3 regions of the Peribacillus suis genome follow, and region 1 is predicted to be linked to each of the others. Evidence: predicted binding sites of a transcription regulator. Region 1 holds the regulator's gene; each other region holds the start of a gene.
What was found. Region 1 encodes CtsR, which represses protease genes until heat stress. Its sites were predicted from a motif close to ATGGTCAATAAAGGTCAAACA; they were not measured.

Region 1 (7,038 bases):
GATATTTCCTGCTTGACGGATTTCGTCCATCACTTTCTTTAATCGATCCTCGAATTCACCACGGTATTTCGTCCCCGCTACGACCGTCCCCATATCAAGTGTCATGACACGTTTATCACGTAGGATTTCAGGAACCTCATTATTGATGATTTGCTGTGCTAGGCCTTCAGCAATAGCAGTTTTACCCACCCCTGGCTCACCAATTAATACAGGGTTATTCTTTGTGCGTCTGCTCAACACTTCGATGACACGCTGAATTTCCTTGCCTCTACCAATGACAGGGTCCAAGCTGTCTTCACGAGCGATGGCCGTTAAATCACGAGCAAGACTATCAAGGGTTGGAGTGCTTGCATTAGAGGCGGTTGAACCTTGATGTCCACCTGACTCATTGCTACCTAATAGTTGTAATACTTGCTGTCTTGCTTTATTTAAACTGACGCCAAGGTTATTTAACACACGGGCTGCTACACCTTCTCCTTCTCGAATAAGTCCAAGGAGTACATGTTCTGTGCCTACATATGAATGACCTAATTTCCTTGCTTCATCCATGGATAGTTCAATGACTTTCTTCGCTCTTGGCGTATAATGAATCGTTTGGGCTTTGTCCTGGCCACGGCCGATTAAGTTTTCCACTTCTTTCTGGATCTTTTCCGCACCTAATCCGAGAGCGTATAATGCTTTGGCTGCAATACCGTCTCCCTCGCGAACTAAACCTAAAAGGATGTGCTCCGTACCAATATTATTATGACCTAACCGGATAGCTTCTTCTTGGGCTAATGCTAATACTTTCTGGGCTCTTTCAGTAAAACGACCAAACATCATAGGGAATTCCTCCTTTAGAATTTTCGTTTTGAATAAAGCTTTTGACTCTGCATAAAATCTTGCAGATGCTTCGCTTTAACATGTATAGCAGATGATCGATTGACTTTTCTATGAGAAGGAGGATTCTGTGAAATCCAAGTGTTCTCGTATAAGAGCTGCTCGACGGATATCCCTTTCATGTGTCCTTAAAGGTCCACCTGCGTATTTTTGTAAAAAGCCTGGCTGAGTCAGAATCATTAACTCATTTAGGATGCTTTTTGAAATGTTTTTTATATATCCTATATCTATCCCTAACCTAACATCGGAGATACAGGTAGCTGCTTCCTTGGTCCCAATGATTCGGGCATTTGATAATATACCATAGGATCGGAAAACCCTATCCTCTAATTGTATGTGAGAGGTCTTCACTAATGCATCTCTGGCTGACCTTTCCTGGGCAATGATCTGCTGAACTACACTCGTTAGATCCTCCACGATATCCTTCTCGGATTTTCCGAGAGTGATCTGGTTGGAGATTTGAAAGATGTTTCCTAGAGCTTGACTGCCCTCTCCATAAATCCCGCGAACCACCAGTCCCAATTGATTAATGGCCGGTATAATATGATTCATTTGCTGAGTTAGTACAAGACCCGGGAGATGCATCATGACTGAGGCCCTCAATCCTGTTCCCACATTAGTCGGACAGCTAGTTAAGTATCCTCTTTCTTCATCATATGCATAGTCTATGGATTCTTCAATCCAATCGTCAAGAACATTTGCGAGTCTTAAGGTTTCCTTAAGTTGCAATCCTGACATCAAGCACTGGATTCGGAGATGGTCCTCTTCGTTAACCATGATGCTTATTTCTTCATTCTCGGAAAGAAGGCATGCCCCTTTTGCCGATTCTTCCACTAAATGTGGGCTGATCAAATGTTTTTCAACAAGCACTCTCTTTTCCAGTGACTGCATTTGATCAATTTCCAGAAGTTCCAGCTTGCCAATCTCTTGGGTAACTTCCTCTTCAATTCTTTTCTTCACTAATTCAATGATTTCTTTTGCCTCTTCATTGGAAAAGGCGGTAGGAAAGGTAAAGTCTTTAAAATTTCTGGCTAAACGAATTCGTGAACTTAATACAATATCCATTTCTGGACCTTCATGATTCATCCAGGAACTCAAAGCGTTCTCCATAAATTTCTCCAAACTCATGATTCATCGCCCCCCTCCTGTGCCTCATACCTTTTTTCAAGGGAACGAACCTTATCTCTTACTTCGGCCGCCTTCTCGAACTCTTCCTGTTCGATGTGTACCTTTAAATTCTCTTTTAAGTCAGAAATTTGTTTTCGAAGGTAAATACCGCCACCAATTCTTTTTGGGATTTTCCCAATGTGTGCAGTATTTCCGCTATGAACCCTCTTTAGAATCGGATTTAACTGATCATTGAACGTTTTATAACACTCGGCACATCCAAACTTTCCAATATGGACGAATTCCTTATATGAACGATGACAATGAGGACAGCGTTTTTCTTCTGTCATAGGAAATGAATTAGCCTTTGTCTGTTGAATATTCGACTCGATATTTAACAATCCTGCTAACAAATTATTTATTGAAAATCCATGCCCACCCGCATCCATGAACATCTCACCTTTTTCCTGAGCACATTTCTCACAAATCATGACTTCAGCCTTTTTTCCATTAATGATTTTGGTAAAGTGAAGAGTCGCAGGTCTTTGATGGCATTCTTGACAAATCATTCATTCATCACCTCTGCCAGTTTATTTATATTTTAAAGTTGTAAGCATGGCTGATAAAATTCGCGCCCTTAATTCATCACGATCAGGTAGGTCTATATAGATGACGGATCTATCAATGACACTCATCATGATTTTAGCTTCCCTTTCATTAATGACTTCCTCGCTCATCAGCCGAGCGATGACCCCTTCCGCCATAGATTGAGGCACTCTGGAACCAATAAGGGATAATAACTGGTTGATGAGTTGCACGTAATCCTGCGATTTCACCTTCATAATCCGAATATACCCGCCACCGCCACGCTTACTCTCAACAACATAGCCTCTTTCGATTGTAAACCTGGTATTAATTACGTAATTGATTTGAGAAGGAACACACTGAAATTTATCTGCTATTTCACTTCTTTTAATTTCTAGGATATCTTTCTGACTTATTTCTAGCACTTGCTTCAAATAAGTTTCGATAATATCAGATATGTTTCTCACTCAACCTCCTCCAATCTGACTTTGACTATATTTGACTATTATTATACAAGGAAAAATGCATATTGCAAATTAAAACGCACTAACTTCTTTTTGCATTACCTATTTTCTCCAAATTATATGTAGTTACATACCTATTGCACACGGTAAAATTAAAATATCTTTATAATTACCCCTAATGGATATATTCAAAACCACCCTTAATCCTTTAATCGTACTTTTAGAACGCAAAAAAAGCCCAGCCTAATGGCTGACCTTTAAAATGGCTTGGCGGCGTCCTACTCTCACAGGGGGAAACCCCCAACTACCATCGGCGCTGAAGAGCTTAACTGCCGTGTTCGGAATGGGAACGGGTGTGACCTCTTCGCTATCGCCACCAAACATATCAGGAACGTTGTTCCTTCAAAACTAGATAATATCAGAAGGTGTTCATCTTTTTAAAGCGTTGGTTAAGTCCTCGATCTATTAGTATCAGTCAGCTCCACATGTCGCCACGCTTCCACCTCTGACCTATCAACCTGATCATCTTTCAGGGATCTTACTAGCTTGCGCCATGGGAAATCTCATCTTGAGGGGGGCTTCATGCTTAGATGCTTTCAGCACTTATCCCTTCCGCACGTAGCTACCCAGCTATGCCTTTGGCAAGACAACTGGTACACCAGCGGTGCGTCCATCCCGGTCCTCTCGTACTAAGGACAGCTCCTCTCAAATTTCCTGCGCCCGCGACGGATAGGGACCGAACTGTCTCACGACGTTCTGAACCCAGCTCGCGTACCGCTTTAATGGGCGAACAGCCCAACCCTTGGGACCGACTACAGCCCCAGGATGCGATGAGCCGACATCGAGGTGCCAAACCTCCCCGTCGATGTGGACTCTTGGGGGAGATAAGCCTGTTATCCCCGGGGTAGCTTTTATCCGTTGAGCGATGGCCCTTCCATGCGGAACCACCGGATCACTAAGCCCGACTTTCGTCCCTGCTCGACTTGTAGGTCTCGCAGTCAAGCTCCCTTGTGCCTTTACACTCTGCGAATGATTTCCAACCATTCTGAGGGAACCTTTGGGCGCCTCCGTTACTCTTTAGGAGGCGACCGCCCCAGTCAAACTGCCCACCTGACACTGTCTCCCACCCCGATAAGGGGCGCGGGTTAGAATTTCAATACAGCCAGGGTAGTATCCCACCAACGCCTCCACCGAAGCTAGCGCTCCGGCTTCTCAGGCTCCTACCTATCCTGTACAAGCTGTAACAAAATTCAATATCAGGCTGCAGTAAAGCTCCACGGGGTCTTTCCGTCCTGTCGCGGGTAACCTGCATCTTCACAGGTACTATAATTTCACCGAGTCTCTCGTTGAGACAGTGCCCAGATCGTTACACCTTTCGTGCGGGTCGGAACTTACCCGACAAGGAATTTCGCTACCTTAGGACCGTTATAGTTACGGCCGCCGTTTACTGGGGCTTCGGTTCAAAGCTTCGCTTGCGCTAACCTCTCCCCTTAACCTTCCAGCACCGGGCAGGTGTCAGCCCCTATACTTCGCCTTGCGGCTTCGCAGAGACCTGTGTTTTTGCTAAACAGTCGCCTGGGCCTATTCACTGCGGCTTTTCTGGGCTATTCACCCTAAAAAGCACCCCTTCTCCCGAAGTTACGGGGTCATTTTGCCGAGTTCCTTAACGAGAGTTCTCTCGCACACCTTAGGATTCTCTCCTCGCCTACCTGTGTCGGTTTGCGGTACGGGCACCTTACATCTCACTAGAGGCTTTTCTTGGCAGTGTGGAATCAGGAACTTCGGTACTATATTTCCCTCGCCATCACAGCTCCGCCTTAATGGAAACGGGATTTGCCTCGTTTCCGGCCTAACTGCTTGGACGCGCATATCCAACAGCGCGCTTACCCTATCCTTCTGCGTCCCCCCATCGTTCAAACGATGTATAGGTGGTACAGGAATATCAACCTGTTGTCCATCGCCTACGCCTTTCGGCCTCGGCTTAGGTCCCGACTAACCCTGAGCGGACGAGCCTTCCTCAGGAAACCTTAGGCATTCGGTGGAAGGGATTCTCACCCTTCTTTCGCTACTCATACCGGCATTCTCACTTCTAAGCGCTCCACCAGTCCTTACGGTCTGACTTCAACGCCCTTAGAACGCTCTCCTACCATCGACACCATACGGTGTCAATCCACAGCTTCGGTGATACGTTTAGCCCCGGTACATTTTCGGCGCGGAGTCACTCGACCAGTGAGCTATTACGCACTCTTTAAATGGTGGCTGCTTCTGAGCCAACATCCTGGTTGTCTAAGCAACTCCACATCCTTTTCCACTTAACGTATACTTTGGGACCTTAGCTGGTGGTCTGGGCTGTTTCCCTTTCGACTACGGATCTTATCACTCGCAGTCTGACTCCCAAGAATAAGTATTTGGCATTCGGAGTTTGACTGAATTCGGTAACCCGTTGGGGGCCCCTAGTCCAATCAGTGCTCTACCTCCAATACTCTCATCTTGAGGCTAGCCCTAAAGCTATTTCGGAGAGAACCAGCTATCTCCAGGTTCGATTGGAATTTCTCCGCTACCCACACCTCATCCCCGCACTTTTCAACGTGCGTGGGTTCGGGCCTCCATTCAGTGTTACCTGAACTTCACCCTGGACATGGGTAGATCACCTGGTTTCGGGTCTACGACCTCATACTCATTCGCCCTATTCAGACTCGCTTTCGCTGCGGCTCCGTCTTATCAACTTAACCTCGCATGAAATCGTAACTCGCCGGTTCATTCTACAAAAGGCACGCCATTACCCATTAACGGGCTTTGACTACTTGTAGGCACACGGTTTCAGGATCTATTTCACTCCCCTTCCGGGGTGCTTTTCACCTTTCCCTCACGGTACTGGTTCACTATCGGTCACTAGGTAGTATTTAGCCTTGGGAGATGGTCCTCCCTGCTTCCGACGGGATTTCTCGTGTCCCGCCGTACTCAGGATCCACTCAGGAGGGAACGAAGTTTCAACTACAGGGTTTTTACCTTCTTTGACGGACCTTTCCAGGTCACTTCATTTACCCCGTTCCTTTGTAACTCCATATTGAGTGTCCTACAACCCCAAGAGGCAAGCCTCTTGGTTTGGGCTACATTCCGTTTCGCTCGCCGCTACTCAGGAAATCGCTATTGCTTTCTCTTCCTCCGGGTACTTAGATGTTTCAGTTCCCCGGGTCTGCCTTCAATACCCTATGTATTCAGGTAGAGATACTGTTCCATTACGAACAGTGGGTTTCCCCATTCGGAAATCTCCGGATCAAAGCTTACTTACAGCTCCCCGAAGCATATCGGTGTTAGTCCCGTCCTTCATCGGCTCCTAGTGCCAAGGCATCCACCGTGCGCCCTTTCTAACTTAACCGTTAAAAAGATCTTACTGATGCTTTGAAAAAAATTAATTGCCTTCTATCTATTATCTAGTTTTCAAGGAACAATGTAGAAAGATCGTCATCACGATGTGATGAGTCCTTCGTAGTTGAATGAATTACTCATTCAAAACTGAACAAAACAAAAGCGCTCTCGTATTATCCTTAGAAAGGAGGTGATCCAGCCGCACCTTCCGATACGGCTACCTTGTTACGACTTCACCCCAATCATCTGTCCCACCTTAGGCGGCTGGCTCCATAAAGGTTACCTCACCGACTTCGGGTGTTACAAACTCTCGTGGTGTGACGGGCGGTGTGTACAAGGCCCGGGAACGTATTCACCGCGGCATGCTGATCCGCGATTACTAGCGATTCCGGCTTCATGCAGGCGAGTTGCAGCCTACAATCCGAACTGAGAATGGCTTTATGGGATTCGCTTACCTTCGCAGGTTTGCAGCCCTTTGTACCATCCATTGTAGCACGTGTGTAGCCCAGGTCATAAGGGGCATGATGATTTGACGTCATCCCCACCTTCCTCCGGTTTGTCACCGGCAGTCACCTTAGAGTGCCCAACTGAATGCTGGCAACTAAGATCAAGGGTTGCGCTCGTTGCGGGACTT
Region 2 (7,038 bases), 990 kb from region 1:
AAGGTGATGCCTTCCTCTGGACTCGTTTTATTAGGCACTTCATATACGGTTCCTTTCGTTGCCTTGATTGGAGATTGTGGGGGAAGTGAGTCGATCACCTCTTGTTTAAAAATGAGCTTGGCGCATGTATTCCAGTGGTCGTCAATGCTGCTTTTGAGGTGAAGGCATCTATCAGTGGAAGAAAGGAGCTGTTCAAGACCCTCGATGAAATCGGCTATAAAAAGCGCATCCTCCCTGTATTCTGAAGCGAGTGTAGCTTGGATAGTGGATTGCTCTAGTTGGCTGATACCCGCTTCAAATCCCATGGTTGCTGGTTGCCAAGGACCATATATCGTCGGTAAATATACTGTTTTGACTGAATCGAAGCCTTCACAAGCGTTTAATACAGTCTGAAATCCTTCCGTATCAGCATCGATTGGAAGGAGCACCACAATTTTCAGGCTATTGCCATGACCGTTTTTCTTGCATTTTTCAAGAAAAGAAACAATATCATTTATATGAAGACCCTTTAAAGCCGTTTTACCTCTTCTACTATCATAAAAAGATAATAGAATGGTGAATGGCTCGGAAACATCCAATAACCGAAGTTTATTAAATGGCAGATAAGTAAAGTTAGCGTTACGCCCTATTTCGAGCTCCTTTTCTTCTATAATATATCGATTGGTCTTTGTATCCTCCCAATCAATTCCGATTACCTCTTCCCCCTGCCCCAACAAATATTGTGTCACATGAAAACCTACAAATTGATAAGCCCCAACAACAATATATGTCCCCATAAATACAGCCTCCCCTTATGCAATGGCTCGCTTATCCGTCACCGCAAGTTTTTTCGGATGCTGTATCGTATGCAAAGTACCGCGAAAATATATCCATTCTCATAAAGACTCTTCATTTTCATGAAAAAACTTCTGGATTTGATAAGGGATTTTATACCGTTTTTCTGCTAGCAAATAGGTTAAATGCAAATGGTCTTTCCTGGTTCTCTGAATCCTCCGATAAAATGAGGCTTGTTCTTTTCGAAAACTGCCGAAAACAAGGATCACCTTCACCGGTATATGCTCCGTGAATGCCTGCACATTGGAATCCAAAATTTCTTTCTCCATATCAGCTGGATCCACCTCATATGCTGCGGCTATTTCCGATAGCCACTTTTTATAAAAGAACTTATTATCCTTTTCTTTTTCCATTTGAACCTTCAAAGATAAAATCGGGTCAATGAGGACAACCGAACGGATTTGGCTTCCCATCTCTTTCATTAGTCTCAATGCCAGCAGGGCTCCTGTCCCCTCTGCAAGAACATGGATTTTCCGATTGACTATTTCATTTTTCATAAAGAGGATATATAACTTCAACGAAAGATCAAGAGCTTTGGGGCTCCCCCAGTTCGCCCCGTAAAAATTCGAGGAAAAAAGGGTGTAACCGGTTTGTTTCAAATATTCTAATATACGTAACCTACCCGGATGCTGAAGCCAAAAGCTACTGTCCTTATCTACAAAAGAACTTCGGTCCCCAATTACCATGACGGAAAATCCACTGGGTTGTTCTGGATAATAGACGATATTCCATTGGTCTTCGATTTGAAAAGTTCTCTGTTCCATCTAAACTAACTCCTTTTAGGAATATTACTATTAGTTAATTTATGTCGAGATATCAAAAGGGTAAGGGGGGACGCCTATCTTCGAGTCTTAAATTACTTTTCTCCATTAATTTTCAGGAATCATGCCTGCTGGATTCGTGACTGATATCGCCCGTCGTTCAAAAGACATGAAAGGGCAACGATGAATTATTTATCAGTTATTATGAAAAAGCCGTTTTAACTGTATATTAATTATGGTAAGATAAAAAAGACTGTAGTGGAATGAGGTGAAATTCGATGCGTTATGCTTGGACAATTCTTTGGACATTCGTATTAGTGCATATGCTTGTATATGTTGTTTCTTCCATGATCGGAGTTTCATACGATGCTACACAGGGAACAATTTTAGGACTTATTACGGCTGTTCTAGTTTGTATCATCCCTGCTGTTATGCCTGAAGGGCCATCAAAAGACTCACATCAACATTAAGAAGCAAAAGAGGACATCCTTTTAGGATGTCCTCTTTCATATACCGTTTTCAGCTATTTTCTAAACTAACTACTTACATTTACCTCAAAACCAATCCCTCTTGGTCATAATCTATCGTCATACTTCCATGATCACCAATCGTCCCCGATATAATTTTACGGGCAATCATCGTTTCTAGATGCTTTTGGATAAAACGTTTCAATGGCCTTGCTCCGTATACTGGGTCATACCCTTGTTCAGCAATAAATTCCTTAGCGGCATCCGTCACACCAAGCGTGATATCTTGTTCAGTCAACCTTACTTGCAACTGTTGAATCATCTTTTCAACAATACCGACAATCTCTAGTTTTGTGAGTGGCTTGAACAGAACGATATCATCCACACGATTTAGAAATTCAGGACGGAAATGTCCTCTTAACTCCGTGAAGACCTGCTCTTTTATTCCTTCTTCAATGGCTCCATCTTCTCGATTGGACTGAAGCAAGAAATGTGAACCGATATTGGAAGTCATAATGATCACCGTGTTTTTACAGTTGATCGTTCTACCTTGAGAGTCCGTGATCCTGCCATCGTCTAGCATTTGCAATAAAATATTGAAGACTTCCGGGTGAGCCTTTTCGATTTCATCAAGTAACACAACCGAGTACGGATTTCGCCTAATCGCTTCCGTCAACTGACCGCCTTCCTCAAACCCTACATATCCGGGAGGCGCCCCGACCAAACGGGAAACAGAATGTTTCTCCATGTACTCAGACATATCAATCCGTATCATATGTTCATCACTATCGAATAGCGTCTCTGCCAACGCTTTGACCAATTCTGTTTTACCGACCCCTGTCGGTCCAAGGAAAATAAAGGAACCTATTGGTCTGTTTGGATCCTTGATCCCGGCTCTAGCCCGTAAAACAGCATCCGATACAAGTTCCACCGCTTCCCCTTGACCGATTACCCGTTCATGAAGAATATCCGAAAGACGAAGCAATTTATCCCTTTCGCTTTCCACTAACTTACTTACCGGAATACCCGTCCATCTAGCAACGATTGAGGCAATTTCTTCCTCGGTCACTTCTTGGCGGAGCAAACGGGATTCCTGCTTCCCATTTTCCACCTCTTCTTCCATGGCCTCCAATTCCTTTTGAAGCTGTGGAATCTTCCCATGTCGAAGTTCAGCTGCACGGTTCAGGTCATAGTCATTTTCCGCCTGTTCCAGCTCATGCTTTAACTTTTCAAGTTCTTCCCTTTGATCCTGGACTTTTTGAAGGGACGATTTCTCCATTTGCCATTTGGCCTTCATACTGGTAGCCTGATCCTGCAATTCCGAAAGTTCTTTTTGGAGTACCTCCAATCTTGCTTTGCTTTGAGCATCCTCTTCATTTTTAAGGGCGGCTTCCTCTATCTCCAACGTCATGACTTTCCGCGTAATCGAATCAAGTTCCGCTGGCATCGAGTCGATTTCCATCCGGATCATTGCACAAGCCTCATCCACAAGGTCTATTGCTTTATCCGGTAAGAAGCGTTCCGTGATATAGCGATTTGATAGAACAGCTGCTGCCACAATGGATCGATCATGTATTCTGACCCCATGATGGACCTCGAACCTTTCCTTCAGACCACGCAAAATGGAAATGGTATCTTCTACGTCTGGCTCTGGAACAAGCACTTGCTGGAAACGCCGTTCAAGAGCGGGATCCTTCTCAATATACTTACGATATTCGTCAAGTGTGGTTGCACCAATGCAATGCAATTCACCACGCGCTAACATTGGCTTCAGCATATTTCCGGCATCCATTGCCCCTTCCGTTTTACCAGCACCGACAATGGTATGCAATTCATCGATGAATAATAGGATGTTCCCATCGCTCTTTTTCACTTCATTCAGAACCGCTTTCAGTCGTTCCTCAAATTCACCGCGAAACTTAGCCCCGGCAACCAACGCACTCATATCAAGCGAAAACACCGTTTTATCTTTAAGCCCTTCCGGTACATCTTTTCGGACAATTCGTTGGGCCAGGCCTTCGACAATGGCCGTTTTACCAACACCAGGTTCCCCAATCAATACGGGGTTATTTTTTGTCTTACGTGACAAAATACGGATGACATTCCGGATCTCCGTATCACGGCCAATGACAGGATCCACATTCCCCGCCTTCACTTCAGCAACAAGATCTCTTCCATATTTTTTCAAAACTTCATATGTGTTTTCCGGATTTTGACTAGTCACTCTCTGATTCCCCCTTAACGTTTGGATAATTTGCTTCGCTTTCCCATAGTCGATCCCATAGTCCGCAAATAGCTTTCTTATGTTCGGTTTATCTTCTTTTAACAAAGCAAGCAAAATATGCTCAACTGATAGATACTCATCCTCCCAGCTCTTCATTTCCTTTTCAGCTGCCGACAGCACATTTTGAAGGGAATTCGACATATAAACTTGAGAGGTGCTTCCGCTAACTTGAGGCAACTTATTTATTTCTTTATTCAGTTCCGTATCGAAATGACTGAGCGATTGATTCGTTTCCGACAAAATTCTAATGAGTAGGCTTTCATCCTGTGTCATCAGGGCTTTTAATAGATGAAGCTCGGTAAGTTCCGGGTTTTCCCTATCCTTGGCCAGCTCCTGCCCACTTATAAATGCCTGCTGGGTTCTTTCCGTCATCGTATTAAAATCCATCTTAAAACCTCCCATTCATTGTTTCCAAAAGAATGCTTATAATGTTTGACCAACTTTGACCTTTATATTTTAATTATACTGCTTATTATTCCCTTGTAAAGAAAAGTTATATGGGACATTGATAATTTCTGCTATTAACCCTTTACAACCCACCCTACCAGAGGGTTTATACAATCTGTTTACTCTAAAAGTTAAAAGTACAAAGCCAAAAACCTCTCTTCAATCAAGAAGAAAGGCCAAATCATCCCGAAGATCCTTTAAGTAAATATTTGCGGAAGAGTTTTTTAGAAATCTCGAATATTTTCGGATATACTCAAGAATAATGTTCCAATAATAACGACCACCCGCGTGATAATGGGTGGTCTGCGGCTGAAAGCCTTTATTACTGACCAGGCCCTAAAGGGCCCCTGATTGGTTCACCTGTGAATGGATCTGCGACTATATCATCTTGTATCTGGTTCCGTATGTATTCTTCTATACCTTCTTGTTTCGTCCAACTGTATCTACATAATATCCCGTACACCAAAACTTTCGGTTTCCATACCTGTATTTCAAATTCGTATGACGGTCAAATATATTCAAACTACTTTTCCCTTTAAATAACCCACAAATGAAGTTACACTTATTTTTGGTGGGATGCTCACGAGCATATGTACATGGGCTTTACATGCCGTTGCTTCAATGATTTCCACGCCTTTCCTTTCACATAGCGTGCGCAATATTTGACCGATATCCTTTTTTATCTTTCTTGTAAATCAATTGTCTTCTGTACTTCGGTGCAAATACGATATGATACTTACAATTCCAGGTAAAGGGGCTGTCTAATAAGTCCCTAAAATAAAACAGGTGGAGAAAAACGAGTTGTTTTTCTCCACCTGTTTTTCTATTTCTATAATAATTTACTGAAAGTAGCTGACGTAACCCAGCTATCTTCAGTAAATTATGTGCCATGGCTACGATGCCAAACTCCGTTTGGACTTTCGCTAAGCCCCGAAGCGAAAAGCGACGGAACGACCTATTGCCCTTGATATGACCAAAAACACTCTCTACCTCGATTTTTCGTCGAGCGTAAAGTTGTGCATTCGATTCAGACCAAAGGTTCAATTTTGCTTTCGCTTTTAATTCTTCATAAACTGGATTAACATGCACTTGGCGATTTCCTGTCGCCTTTGTACATTGAGATTTTAATGGGCAATCCGTACAATCCTCACATTCATAAATTTTAAAGTCACGTGTGAATCCATTTTTATCCGTACGGGTCGAGTAACGCTTAAATAAAACCTTACGGTTATTTGGACAGGTGTATTCATCCTTTTGTTCATCATATGCCCAGTTACTCGCATGACGAATATCTTTTTTATAGCTCCGTTTTTGTTCCGTTAAAAAAGTATTGTAAGGAATCAAAGCTTCAAATTCTTTTTCCAAAGAGTAGAGATAGTTTTCTTCACTGCCATAGCCGGCATCTGCGATGACGTTTTTCGGGAATGGTAGCGATGTATTCTTCAGTGCCTCTAAATGCGGCTTGAAACAACGCGTATCAGTTGGGCGTTGATGTATCGTATAAAAAAGAATGAATTGATTTTCCGTTGCCATTTGAATATTATAACCAGGTTTTAGTTGTCCGTTATTCATATGATCATCTTTCATTCGCATAAATGTCGCATCCGTATCGGTTTTAGAATAACTATTTCGATCGCCAAATAGAGCATTTTGTTGTTTATATTTAACTAATCGTGGACCTAAGTCCTCGCGCACTAATTTCAATAGTTTCTTAACCGGACTGAGTTCCCGTCGTTTTTCTTTTCGTACCTGGACATCTTCTTCAAGTTGGATACCGTTCGTTTCTTTTTCAACTTTTTCCACTAATGCTTTTTCTATTTGAGTTAGTTTTTCCTCTATCGTTAATGAGGAGGTTTCATCTTGAGTAGACAGTTCAAGACCCTCTTCATTTGCAATGGTCTGAATCTGTTGGTACGTTTCTTCGATTTTTTCTTGCAGCTTCGCCTCAAATTTGGTCGTCGCCTTTTTCCACACAAATGAATACTTGTTTGCGCTTGCTTCAATCTTTGTTCCGTCTAGAAAATAGTTCTCCATTGTGACGTGCTTTTCTTCTATTAGTTGATGGATCATTTCTTCAAATAGCTTCGGAAGGAGCTTATCCATTTGTTGTGTGCGAAATCGATTAATCGTTCGATAATCCGGTTTTTGCAAGGCAGCCAGCCACATTGTTGGGATATTTTCTTTAACCAGTTTGGCGATTTCACGACAGGAATAGACTTTTTGAGAATAGGCATACAAAATGACT
Region 3 (7,038 bases), 2.0 Mb from region 1:
GCTGGGCACTCGGGAGCTGGAAAATCAACGGCTGCTAAACTATCATATCCCAGAAATCTTCTGTCGGACGAAGCGACCATTTTAAAAGTTACCCCTGATAAAGTAGAAGTTTTTAATTCACCTTTTCGAAGTGAACTACGATCAGAGGGAGAAGAGGGCCACTTACCATTAGGTAGTATACAATTTTTACATCAGTCACTTACTAATCGAAGAAGTAAATTAGCGAAGTCGGACACGCTTTTAACTTTGATTGATAAAGTGTTTTATTGGTCCGATGAGCCAGTGAATACTAAAGTGATTTTGGGCATGTTAACTAAAGTTGCAAACCAGGTGCCAGGATATAATCTTTTTTTTCAAAAAAATAATTCTTTTTGGGAGCTGATCTCGTAATGATTCAATATATACAAAGTAATCATGTGGAAGCTACACAGCTTGATGATGAGTGGATTATTTTACATACGGATACATTCACAGTCACAAAATTAAACGGACTCGGGGGATATTGTTGGGATCTTCTAAGCCAGGCTCAAACGGTGGATTCCTTGATTCAGAAAATCACGAATCAATATGACACGACAGAAGATGAATCTAAAATTGATATAGAAAATTACTTAACTGACTTATTAAATTTTGGTTTAATTCAGAATGTTGTTTGATAAAGAGACAGTAGACTTATTTAAAACTGTGGTGAAAAAAGAAGGATCTTTTCATCTACCAGCTCAAGGGAATAGTATGTACCCTTTCATAAAAAGCGGTGATATCTGCTATTTTAATGAATGTAAGCTAGTTCAATTGAAAAAGGGAGATATTGTATTGTTTTATAGTGCAACAAAGCGATTGATTGCGCACCGTTATTATAAGGAAATGAAGAATAATCAACAGCGGCAATTCCTTTTCAAAGGAGACACGAATTTGGGCTACGATCAGCCCATACATGGAGAACAGATTGTCGGTAAGCTGCTTTATGTTCAAAAAAGGCATACTAAACTTTATGTTTCTAATTTTCTAGCTAAAACATGGGGGAAACTGATTATGTCTGTTCCAATGTTGACGATTGTTTTACGAAGGTATATCAATTTTCAACGAAGGAAAAAGGGAGGGGTTAATTAATGAATCCTACATTGTTGCACATTCTATATGATTCACATATAGGGCTGCCCAACGATTCAGCCTATTATTGGGGGCTTCTTGATGATATTGAAAAATCGAATGTTCACGCACAAACATATACTATTATGAAGCAGGGAGGGAGGTTGGAGGCAACTCCGGTGTTCTATCAACAAATATTAAAAGAAAAATTTCAACGTGTCTTATTCCAAAATATCCTTATTAAAAATCAAACGAACCAAATCCTGAATGTTTTTGAAAAAAGCGGCATAGATATCATTCCGTTAAAAGGAACTGCATTTGCTGAACAACATTTTGGTCATCTAGGATCACGACCAACCTCTGATATTGATCTATTAATTAAACCTACTGATATGGATCGTGCTATTGATATAGTTAAAAGCTTGGGATACATAGAAGAGAGGAAACCAATCCCATTCCATTTTCATCGTTCATACAGTAAAGTCCTACCTGGTTCTTCTATTCCCTTAACGGTCGAACTTCATTGGGATATTTTAAAGCAGACTACTGCAAATTTTTGTGTTGAAGAAATTTGGGAGGAAGCATTATCAATAAATGACTCTTTCTTTATTAAACAATTTTCTGAGTTTCATCTTTTTTATATGATTTGCCTACACGGATGGCGGCATAATATGGAATCATTAAAATATTTTATTGATATTATCCAACTGATTTCTACTCTGGATATTGATTATAAAAGATTACTGGAAGATGCAAGCCGCCACAAAACGAGAAAAAGAATCATCAGAACGTTATCAATTGTATACCATCAGTTACCGACTCTTCATTTAATCAAAAAATTTCCTGATGAGATTCCGACTTCTTATGATCAACGGAATTCACCATTAAAAAAGTATGTGGATTTCATTGATTATTCATTCCTTAGTTACGATTCCCCAAAACATAGCATGGTTGAGCTTTATCATTGGCTGCATCCTAAATATTAAATACCAGATAGGATCCACATACACAACTATTTTACTTCGCTCCTTTGAACTTTCATGTGTTTAACTCTCGTTCGTAAAACAATCTGATGACTTCCCTCTTCCAATAAAGAATATAGCTCTCTAAGATAATATACAGGTAAATTTTCTTCCCTAAATTAAAGAAAATTAATCCAAAATAATGTATAGTTAAAAAGACGAGATTCGAACAAACATTCGTTTCTTGTTTGTAAGCTAACTTCTTAGAGGAACAGGGGAGAGAAAGTGAACGGAACAGCACATATGGCAATAGGGGCAACAGTAGGATTTCTAACGGCGAACACTCTACAGACCGATCCAACCACCACGTTATTTCTAGTCGGTGTAGGTGGAGTTTCAGGATTAATGCCTGACATGGATATTGACGGGAAGTTGAGTAATAAGATTACCTTTTCTCACAAATTCATTCGAACTTTGGCTCAAACCATCGGAGTTCTTATGATCATTTATAGTCTTTTAGCAAGTTCTGAAACGGAGAGATGGCTAGGTGTAGGCGCAGGTATCGGTATTATTATCATTTCTTCTTTTATAACACAAAGACATATGTTGACTCTTACAGGTCTTGGTATTTTAGGGACTGGGCTCTCTTTAGATGTTGACTGGCTATGGCTTTTAGGAATTTATATTATACTAGCTTCCTTTACACCGCACCGTAGTTATACCCATTCGATAGCGGGGGTTCTATTCTTTGGAGTGATTGCGTTTCAGTTCCAAGAGACATTGGGGACTGAAGGGATTTTCACTACTTGCATTTTAGGGTACATAAGTCATTTGCTGGCTGATATGAAGTTTCTGCCCTTTAATAAACGGGGGGTAAAGTTATTGCTACCATTTTTCTCAAAGGAATTTTAGGAAAAGCCGCAGTGTTTCTTTAATAGAGACATTGCGGCTCCTTTCCTTTTATATAAGGTGATCTTTATTTTAGTATCGTTTATTTCCTAAATCTACTAATGTAATATAATTGTAAAGTCCCTGTGATGCGCATGTTATGACTTTTCTAGTATATTAGGTTTAGCATATTGCATCAGGGGGTAAGTTATATTGTTAAAGAAAATTTTTGTCGGATTGTCGTTAGTTACAATGATTGGATTTGGTTCCTTTACTGGAAACAATGTAGAAGCTGCATCTTATCATACCAAAGCAATTAAAACCGCTAAAAGTGAATTAGGGACGAAATATAAAATGGGTGGTATGTCTTCTTCCGGTTTTGACTGTTCAGGTTTGGTGAAATATTCATATAACAAAGCTGGAAAGACATTACCGCGAACAGCTGCTGACATTTACAAAAAAGGAAAGAAAGTTAAAACCTTGAAAAAAGGGGATCTAATGTTCTTCTCACCGAATAAAGCAAAAAAACCAACGCATGTAGCGATATATATAGGTGACAATAAATTCATACACTCCGCATCTTCCAAGGGAGTTACCTACGCAAAGACGAATAATAGTTATTGGAAACCACAGTATATTGGGGCAAAACGTATATAATTAGTAAAACTATTCCTTATAGAAACGGAAATTGAGGCTGAATTCAGTCTCTTTTTTTATTTAACAGATTAAATGTGCACTAAAACTAGTCAAGCAAAATTCTTGAAAGTCAAAGAAGGTCAATGTATAATAAAGGCATAAGGTCAAAGTTAGTCAAAGTCAAATGATAACTCGTAATAATAAATAAGGAGGAGTACTCATATGTTATGTGAAAAATGTCATGAAAACCAAGCAAATATTCAGGTTCATCTCAATATGAATGGGCAACAGCATGATGTCAAATTGTGCTCCACTTGTTATAAAGAAGAACAAAATAAACTTGGTGCAGCCATGGGAGGAATGGATACAGGAAAGTTCCAATTTGATGGATTTTCAAATTCATTCAACCCTTTTAATAGTAGCAACATGCCTCCATCAAAACCCGTACAAGAAGATAAAGACGGAGGTTTGCTTGAAGAGTATGGTCACAATCTGAATGATGTTGCAAAAGCAGGACTCATTGATCCGGTCATTGGAAGAAATGAAGAAATCAAAAGAGTCATCGAAGTGTTAAATAGACGAAACAAAAACAATCCAGTTTTGATTGGTGAGCCTGGCGTTGGTAAAACAGCTATTGCAGAAGGATTGGCCTTAGCAATTGTTGAAGGAAAGGTCCCGGAAAAATTGCGTAACAAACTGGTTTTTTCACTCGATATGGCATCTCTTGTAACGAACACAGGCATTCGTGGTCAATTTGAAGAAAGAGTGAAACAATTAATCAGTGAATTACAAGATAGAAAGAATGTCATTCTATTCATTGATGAAATTCACCAAATCGTAGGTGCTGGTTCAGCTGAAGGTTCAATGGATGCAGGGAATATTTTAAAACCTGCCTTAGCACGCGGTGAACTTCAACTTGTGGGTGCAACGACCCTTTCTGAATATCGGAAAATTGAAAAAGATGGGGCACTTGAACGACGATTCCAACCCGTACAAGTTGATGAGCCGACAACAGAAGAAGCGATAGTCATTTTACAAGGTCTGAAAGATCGTTACGAGTCTTTCCATGGAGTCATATATACGGAGGAAGCGCTGGAAGCAGCTGTCGAACTTTCACATCGTTACATCCAAGATCGCTTTCTACCAGATAAAGCAATTGACTTAATGGACGAAGCCGGCTCAAAACAAAATTTGACGATTGAATATAGTCAAGAGGATGTAGTAAAACAACGTCTTGAACAAATCTTTAAAGAAAAAGAATTGGCTCTAAAAGAAGAAGCCTACGAAAAAGCGGCTGAGCTTCGAGATGAAGAAGAAAAGTTGGAAAAATCCCTACAGGCTGGAGCCAATGCAGCTAAACCGAATGTCACTGTAGAAGATATTCAAAGGATTATAGAACAAAAAACGGGAATTCCTATAGGCAAGCTGCAGGAAGATGAACAGAAAAAAATGATTCATCTTCAAGAGGATTTAATGAAAAAAGTCATTGGTCAAGAAGAAGCAGTCAAAAAGGTTGCAAAAGCTGTTCGTCGAAGCCGTGCAGGTTTAAAATCCAAAAACCGTCCGACCGGCTCTTTCCTTTTTGTTGGACCGACCGGCGTGGGTAAAACTGAATTGGCTAAAACGCTAGCCGAGGAACTGTTTGGCGATAAAGAAGCTATGATTCGCCTTGACATGAGTGAATTCATGGAGAAACATAGTGTTTCTAAATTGATTGGTTCTCCTCCGGGTTATGTTGGTCATGAGGAAGCAGGACAATTAACTGAGAAAGTTCGCCGTAAACCTTACAGCATTATTTTATTGGACGAAATTGAAAAAGCCCATCCTGATGTGATGCATATGTTCTTACAGATTCTTGAGGATGGTCGTCTGACGGATAGTCAAGGAAGGACTGTAACATTTAAAGATACTGTCATCATCATGACAAGTAATGCTGGAGTCGGTGAAAAGCAAAAAGTTATGGGATTCGGTACGAGCACTGCTGTTGAAGAAGCTTCAATCCTACAATCATTGGGCAGTTTCTTTAAACCGGAATTTCTAAACCGATTTGATAGTATTATCGAGTTCTCCGCACTGAAGAAAGAAGATTTATTACAAATTGTCGATATCATGATTCATGAACTTGAAGAAAACCTGACTGCTCAAGGCTTATCACTTGTCGTGACGGATGAAGCCAGAAACAAATTGATTGAAATGGGTTATCACCCACAGTTTGGTGCAAGGCCGCTTCGCCGTGTTCTTCAGGAACAACTTGAAGATGGCATAACAGACTATATTTTTGAACAGCCTGAGGTGAAAAACTTCAAAGCAGTCGTTGAAGATGACCAATTGAAAATTATCAATTCATAATGATTAGTACTAGAAATGCCTCCAAGACAGTATGACTGTAATGGGGGCATTTTTTAAAACGTTCTATAAAGACCGCTACTTTAGTTGAATAATTAGAATTCCTTTAATGAAATCTTTGTTTGAAATAGTTTTTTTGATAATGACACCAATTACTTGAAGGAACTGCAATAGAAAACTGTTAGGTATAAACAAGGACTTATTTCTTTTTGCAGAGAGCATAGTATATAATATTGTGTAACGATGGGAAAAATGGTATATGTTTGATGGTGAAACAGTTGTGGAATTAAAAGGAAAGTGCATTCACTTTTATGGATTGGGCCATTCAAATGAAATCAAAATAGTATATAAAAAAACGAATTCCTATTTCATAAGGGGAATTTCATTGGAGGAGTGACCTATGAAAGATTCACTTTCTTATTTCGAAGAGGAAAATACCAATCAAGCACCTAAGGAAAAAGAAATCGAAAAAATTCTGGACTCCTTGCCGGTTGCAGAAATTGACCCAATGAGCCCGCAAGAAATGGATAACCTTTATTATTATGATGGAAATGATTTGGGGAATGACTTTCAACTAGATCGAACAGCTTTTCGTCTTTGGGCACCTACTTCAAGCGAAGCTAAGCTTGTTACGTATAAAAGTTGGGATGATCCTGTTGGTACCGAGTTTGATATGAAGCGCTCGGAGAAGGGAACGTGGACGGCTGAACTTCCAGGTGATCAAGATGGCTTGATTTATACATACAAAGTGAAAGTCGGTAATGTATGGAATGAAGCTGTGGATCCATACGTCCGTGCCGTCACAGTTAACGGGAATAGAGGGGTAGTCATTAATTTAAATGATACCAATCCCCAAAAATGGAGTACTGATAAGCCATCGTTAGCTAAACCGGAGGATGCGATTATATATGAACTTCATATCAGGGATTTATCAATTCATCCTGACAGTGGGATTCAACAAAAAGGTAAATATTTAGGTGTGACTGAAACAGATACTATAAGCCCATATGGTACGAAAACAGGAATCAATCATATTAAGGACTTAGGTGTAACTCATGTTCAATTCATCCCCATATTTGATTTTGCTACGGTAGATGAAACGAGATTGACTGAGCCT

Region 2: the regulator CtsR is predicted to act here: its motif matches at 4,776-4,796, upstream of clpB (ATP-dependent chaperone ClpB).
Region 3: the regulator CtsR is predicted to act here: its motif matches at 3,702-3,722, upstream of AC503W_RS09970 (ATP-dependent Clp protease ATP-binding subunit).

What each region holds. Positions count from the first base shown of each region.
Region 1 covers NZ_CM182019.1:93,848-100,885, reverse strand. The annotation lists gene clpC (ATP-dependent protease ATP-binding subunit ClpC) at 1-822, opposite strand, end outside; gene mcsB (protein-arginine kinase McsB) at 931-2,007, opposite strand; gene mcsA (protein-arginine kinase activator protein McsA) at 2,004-2,555, opposite strand; gene AC503W_RS00525 (CtsR family transcriptional regulator) at 2,577-3,038, opposite strand; rRNA gene rrf (5S ribosomal RNA) at 3,301-3,416, opposite strand; rRNA gene AC503W_RS00515 (23S ribosomal RNA) at 3,481-6,414, opposite strand; rRNA gene AC503W_RS00510 (16S ribosomal RNA) at 6,588-7,038, opposite strand, start outside.
Region 2 covers NZ_CM182019.1:1,081,208-1,088,245, reverse strand. The annotation lists gene AC503W_RS05370 (hypothetical protein) at 1-776, opposite strand, end outside; gene AC503W_RS05365 (hydrolase) at 876-1,598, opposite strand; gene AC503W_RS05360 (YjzD family protein) at 1,874-2,065, shown strand; gene clpB (ATP-dependent chaperone ClpB) at 2,145-4,733, opposite strand; partial or broken gene tnpA (IS200/IS605 family transposase) at 5,208-5,452, opposite strand; partial or broken gene AC503W_RS05345 (IS1182 family transposase) at 5,547-7,038, opposite strand, start outside.
Region 3 covers NZ_CM182019.1:2,053,966-2,061,003, reverse strand. The annotation lists gene AC503W_RS10000 (hypothetical protein) at 1-390, shown strand, start outside; gene AC503W_RS09995 (PqqD family protein) at 390-656, shown strand; gene AC503W_RS09990 (signal peptidase I) at 646-1,110, shown strand; gene AC503W_RS09985 (nucleotidyltransferase family protein) at 1,110-2,075, shown strand; gene AC503W_RS09980 (metal-dependent hydrolase) at 2,337-2,963, shown strand; gene AC503W_RS09975 (C40 family peptidase) at 3,153-3,596, shown strand; gene AC503W_RS09970 (ATP-dependent Clp protease ATP-binding subunit) at 3,798-5,924, shown strand; partial or broken gene pulA (type I pullulanase) at 6,361-7,038, shown strand, end outside.